One region of the Priestia sp. JV24 genome, then DNA from elsewhere that is predicted to be linked to it. Evidence: riboswitches for the same ligand, from Rfam matches in the RefSeq annotation. Region 1 holds a riboswitch; the other holds the start of a gene.
The links. Region 1 has a riboswitch for preQ1 ahead of OK414_RS02370 (QueT transporter family protein). Riboswitches for the same ligand answer to the same signal wherever they lie in the genome.
Positions count from the first base shown of each region.

Region 2: linked by a shared signal. The riboswitch ahead of queC (7-cyano-7-deazaguanine synthase QueC) and the one ahead of OK414_RS02370 (QueT transporter family protein) in region 1 are both predicted to bind preQ1.

Region 1 covers NZ_JAPCIN010000009.1:25,968-29,150, reverse strand. Annotated here, with positions in the region: gene OK414_RS02375 (hypothetical protein) at 1-201, opposite strand, end outside; gene OK414_RS02370 (QueT transporter family protein) at 638-1,126, opposite strand; PreQ1 riboswitch class I at 1,136-1,180, opposite strand; gene OK414_RS02365 (Lrp/AsnC family transcriptional regulator) at 1,377-1,787, shown strand; gene OK414_RS02360 (YitT family protein) at 2,172-3,038, shown strand.
Region 2 covers NZ_JAPCIN010000012.1:110,524-113,706, reverse strand. Annotated here, with positions in the region: gene queE (7-carboxy-7-deazaguanine synthase QueE) at 1-676, opposite strand, end outside; gene queD (6-carboxytetrahydropterin synthase QueD) at 669-1,109, opposite strand; gene queC (7-cyano-7-deazaguanine synthase QueC) at 1,109-1,774, opposite strand; PreQ1 riboswitch class I at 2,005-2,048, opposite strand; gene OK414_RS06235 (hypothetical protein) at 2,358-2,702, opposite strand; gene OK414_RS06230 (3-ketoacyl-ACP reductase) at 2,910-3,183, shown strand, end outside.

The sequences.
Region 1 (3,183 bases):
ATTATTTTGTTTGATGGTCAAATCGCTCTTGTTTACTAATTCCATTTCATATGAAATTCCTTGCTTCATTTTTTGTTCTTTGATTACGTTAATACTTATCTTTTCTAGTTCTCTTAAAGGAACGTTGTCTTCTTCTTTTGAACACCCGGCAAATAAGATGGCTAAAGCTAATAAAACAAGAATTCCTAACTTTCTATTCAAAAAAGAATCCTCTCTCTAGTAACAAAGGTTATTTTACAATTATAACCAAAAAGTTATTTAATGGTAAAATATAATTAAAAAAGCAAACCGTCATCGGTCTGCTTTTTTAATTGCTACGCATAGGTAATGTGTTGTTGTGCGAAAAAATTTTCGATAAGGAGTTTGCCAACTATATGTATATCGTAACAAAAGAAAAAAGAATGCGCTGTGAGATTTGTCACTCCTTCTTTCAAAATAATCTAACCGAATACTTCCTATTGCCTTACGCAAAAAGAGCAGATCGCAAACGCGACCTGCTCTTTTCACATGCTAGATATGGGTAATTTGTCCATGCGTGAAAAGCTCTTCAATAATAAGGGGTTTATTTATCACTACACTTATAGAATAACAAAGAAAAAAAGATGGGGCTGTGAGATTTATCACAGCCCCATCTTTTTTATCCAACTAGCTTATTAAATTGTACGCGTTTATTAATTGCAGCCATAATTGGTGCTCCAACAAGCATGACAATGAACTCACCAACAGCCGTTGTTAACCATGTAAAGAAAAATGGTAAATCAAATGCTAAGTGCAGTTCAAACGCAATAATAAACATCGTGAACGTAAATACAAGTGTATTAACAAGCATACGAGCCCACATATTTTTAATGTAGCGCATAGAAAAAATGGTAATGAGTAATGATAGCACGGATTGTCCTACCCCAAACACCAGATCATAAGCGACCATTGGTGAAAAAAACAAATTCGTCAGAAATACTCCTAGCACAATGCCATACACGTACTTTTTATTAAACACAATTAAGTGATTGAACATTTCCGATATACGAAATTGGATATTGGTGAAGCCAAACGGCTGGATTAACATACTGACAGCAATATACATAGCAGCTAAAAGACCGTTAACGCAAAGTGTTCTTATATTCATCTTACTATTCTCTCCTTAGTTTTTTAACGTGGGATGGTTACGAACCACGTAAACACTCAAAGAATCATACAGCAAGCTTAAGCTTTCGTCAATCTAGCTGTTTACAAACTACTGCGGGTTTCTATATCTTACATATTGACGGCTCTTTTTTCTTACTTTTCTTTAGTATAAAATAGAAGACGTATCAGTATACATAGGTGACATCAAGTAGTTAACCCTTTTGATTTGAAATACGAAAGGATTTGTAGCGATGTTAGATAATACAGATAAACGCATACTAGAAGAGCTATCAAAAAATGGACGTATAAAGATGAAAGAATTAGGAGAAAAAGTGCATTTAACCGGACAAGCCGCTTCTGCTAGAGTATTAAAGTTAGAAGATGAAGGCATGATCAAAGGCTATACAATTAACATTGATGAACGAAAACTCGGCTACATCATCCATGCATTTTTAAATATCTATACGCAGAGCATTCATCACCACCCCTACCTTACATTTTTAGAAAGTCAGCAGGAGCACGTTATCAACAACTTTAAAATCAGCGGCGATGGCTGCTACTTATTAGAATGCAAATTTCATTCAAATGAAGAACTAAATGATTTTTTGACAGAGCTAAATCAGCATGTGAATTACAAACTTTCAATCGTCATTAACAAATAAATTTTTTTGAAAAATTAAGGTATATTAATTTATGAAAATGGTAATCCTAATAACGTATTCCCCCTATTCCAATAAATTTGAAAATCCTTTGCACCATCGCAAAGGATTCTTTTTTTTTATGTAGGAAACCGCCTTCTATTTTTTGAAAAGTTGAACATCTCTCACAGCGTTGACATAGCGGTCAGAGGTTTATATAATCGGTGACATCGAAGCATAGAAAAGCCGGATTAAGACCTATACACGTATCGTAATTCTTCGTCTTAGAAGTTGATCAGTTTTATAACTAGACAATTTCTAAGACGTTTTTTATTTTATCATTTATGAAACACTAGTAAAAACAAGATTCCACATGAAAATATCCTAATAATCAAGGAGGTTTGCATATTGAAAACAATCTATAAAGACATTATCTTAATTATTGTTGGCGCACTTTTAGTTGCTGCATCCATTGATTTTTTCGTCATTCCAAATAAATTAGGTGACGGAAGTACGGTTGGTATTGCCCTTGTTTTATATTATTTATTTCATATCCCTACAAGTATCAGCACATTTCTTGTAAACCTTATATTTATTGCCTTAGCCTATAAATTTCTAACCAAAAAAACGATTCTTTATACGATTCTAGGAGCCGTCATGACATCCGTTTTCCTCGGTCTAGTCAGCTATATTCCTTTTCACGTTCATGACATGATTTTAGGAATTGTATTCGGCGCCTTACTAATGGGAACAGGACTGGCTCTCATTTTTATAGCGGATGGATCGACTGGTGGAACAACTCTTTTGGCTTATTTATTAAACTACACAAAAGGCTATAATATCTCTAAAAGCATGTTCTACATGGACAGTGTAATTATTTTAGCATCGGTTTTCGCTATTGGCGTCAATAACATGCTCTATACTTTTATATTCGTCTATCTTTGTGCCAAAATCGTAGATGTCGTTATCGAAGGTTTCCACAACAAAAAAGCAATGACGATTATGTCCGATCAATACAAAGACATAGCGCAAGTCATCACCAGTGAATTTGGAAATGCAGCCACCATCTTTTACGGATACGGCTACTACGCCAACAAAGATAAACGTATTATTTACGTTGTTATTAAAAAGAACGAGCTATTAAAAATTAAAAAGAAAATCCAGCAAATTGACCCGAATTCTTTTATTGTCATCCACGAAGTAAAAGAAGTTGTCGGCGGGAAATTTGGATTTATCGGCAATTCGCCTCATGAAACAAAAGCCGCTGCTAAATAAAAAATCCACCTCTTGGTGGATTTTTTTATGAAAAAACCGTTAAGAAAAATGAAAAGATACCTGCTAAAAAGTAAACCGACCCTAACGCAATTGCTCCTGTAACGACCGTAAATACACTTAATCCGATAACCACCTTCATTTTCAT
Region 2 (3,183 bases), on a different contig from region 1:
CATCGTTCATGTTTTTAGCTGCCACTGCCTTATCGATTAACCATTCATACTTTTTAAGCAATTCTTGTGTTAACGACGCATTATCGATTGTCGTTAAGTCCTCGTTTCCTACTTGAACAAAAAATGGAACCTCAGGATAACGTTCATGAACAGACGCTGCATACTCAAAGTCCTCATCATTAAATACAACGACTTTTATGCTTATGTGCGCCATGCGTTTTTCCTTTATTAATGTTTCTATAATATCGTCTAATACGGCGAAATTTGTTTTCATTAATGAACTTGGAGGCTTAGGAGAAATCGTTAAATCATCGATCTTTAGGAACCAATCCTGATAACGGCTTCCCTGTGTTTCAAGAGCTGCTTTTACCCCATGACTGTGCAAAAGCTCTACAAGTGAACCAATTGCCTTGATAAGCGCAGGGTTTCCTCCAGAAATGGTGACGTGATCAAAGCACTCTCCTCCAATTTCTTTTAGCTCCGTCCAAATTTGTTCTGCTGTTAGCTGACGAATATCGTTTTTAGCAGATCCATCCCACGTAAAAGCTGAATCACACCAGCTGCAGGAATAATCACAGCCCGCGGTACGAACAAACATCGTCTTACGTCCTACAACCATTCCTTCCCCTTGAATCGTTGGTCCGAATATTTCAAGTACTGGAATTGTATTAGCCACGTTTTTTCACCTTCTTTGGGCGGTAAACTACGTAACTTGTCGGCGTTTCCCGCACGAATACTTGTACGCAAGAAGGCTTATTTGGTAGTGTGTCTAGATATTCTTGAACCAACTCATAAATTTTACGAGCAACAACTTCAGTTGTAGGAAAATCATTTGGATTTTCTTCGTTAAAGATAGAATGATCGTTCAATAATGTATGATCAAATTGACCAGAAACAATTTTTTTCAATAGCGCAAAGTTTACTAAAAAGCCCGCTTCGTCTAATGTATCTCCGGCAACAGTTAGATTTACGAAATACGTATGTCCATGGACTTGACGGCATTTTCCTGCTTCTGTGTGAGGAACAAAATGTGCCGCAGCAAACTGCATATCTTTGTTCAGTTCGTATTGATAGTCATGAAATACTTGAGGATACATTTGTTGCAGCATTATTCCTCTCCCCCTTCTTTTGTTTGCATGTATTGATCTAACCCGCGTTTTCGCAATTGACATGCGGGACATTCGCCGCATCCATCAGCAACAATACCGTTGTAGCATGTTAATGTTTTTTCACGCACATACTCAAGCGCCCCTAGCTCATCCGCTAACGCCCACGTTTCTGCTTTATCAATCCACATAAGAGGCGTATGAATCACAAATTCAAAGTCCATTGATAAATTAAGCGTGACGTTTAACGATTTTACAAATACATCTCGACAGTCTGGATATCCCGAAAAATCAGTTTCACAAACGCCTGTTACGATATGACGGCCTCCGCTGTTTTTAGCCAGTACGGCTGCAAATGATAAAAATAACAGATTGCGGCCATCCACAAATGTGGTAGGCAACTCTCCTTCTTTTTGCTCGATCTCAATATCATCTCGCGTTAAGGCATTTGGTGCTAATTGATTTAAAAGTGACATATCTAGTACGGTGTGCTTCACACCTAAATCAGCTGCAATAGCTTTTGCTACCTCTATCTCTTGACTATGACGCTGACCATATTGAAAAGTAACCGTTTCTACTTCTTTAAAGTTTTTCAAAGCCCAAAATAGACATGTTGTACTATCTTGACCTCCGCTAAATACAACAATAGCTTTTTCATTTTTTATCATTATTGTTCGTCTCCTTTTTGATTGAAATCAAAAGAAGAAGAAACTTTATTGAACCGTTCGTTCCCTTTGTGACTAATTTTATAACACAAAAAAGAGACTGCTCTTTTCCAGCAATCTCCCTAAAAAGCAACTAAGATACACGTCCTCGCCAGCATACACATCAAAAAGACGCGTTGATAGAAAAGCACGTGAAAGAAGACACGCTAAAACCGTGTCTTTTGTCATCAACGATGATCTTAGTTTTTTATAGAGGGAGTTTTCGAACCTCTCCCGTACATATACAAACGTGCACGGCGTTTCTTCTTGAATTGTCATCGTATTATACCACATGCGTATAAATAATGCTATGTTTGTTGGCTTCTATCGCCTTTAGCTGCCTTATTTTTCTTTATATAAGAAAGAGCAATAAATAACGCCGGAAAACAGACGCTTAGTACAAATAAATAAAACGGCCAGTAATATTTTTCAAAATAATTGAAGTACGCTGTGTTGGGAATAATGTAATACGCCACGCCTGTAATAATTAGACCTAAAGGAAAGCTTAAAAAATTGCGCACCCGTAAATTACACAATTGGACGATACTTAACTAAATGGCATAGAACACAATGACAACTTTAAAAAAAATAGATAACATCCAAAATAGTGTTCAACTTCGTCTTTATTTACTAATCCGTCGATGTAAGCAACACCTAAAGTGAATTTTTCTTCAATCGAAATTCGAAACTCTCGTACAACTAAATCCGTGCTCTGTCCCAGTGCTTTTTTCATGCGGGATAAATTATCTCCCACCCTCTCAGATAATTTCTGCTCTTCCTGTGTAGAAGAAGCACTAGTATCCTTAGTGTCCTTAGTGTCCTTCGATTCATCAGCTTTTTCTTTCCGCTTTTTGGATTTATTCGTTAACTCAGATAGTTTTTTTATACGCATTGTTCATCCTCCACTACATTGAACGAAAAGAAACGGAATTTCTTCTTTTTAGTCTCTATAGTTTTTGTATGAAAAGGAAATTTATACTTGAAGCCATTTTAATAATCTTTATTTTTGACATCATTTGTGCATTTCTATAGGATAGTAATGGATAATTCTTTGTTATTATGAAGAATGTTTATGCGGAACATTGAAAGGAGTCTATACATGGCACAATCACTTAAAGGCAAAGTAGCTCTTATTACAGGAGCAGGAAAAGGCATCGGTCGTTCAACTGCGATTGAATTAGCAAAAGAAGGCGTAAATATCGGTTTAATTGCTCGTACAGAGGCAGATTTAAAGGCTGTTGCTTCTGAACTAGAAGCATTTGATGTACAAGTTGCTTATGCAACAGCAGATGTTTCTTCTATGGAAGAAGTAAATGCAGCAGTTGAGCATCTACATACAAAATTAGGGGCAACAGATATCTTAATCAACAATG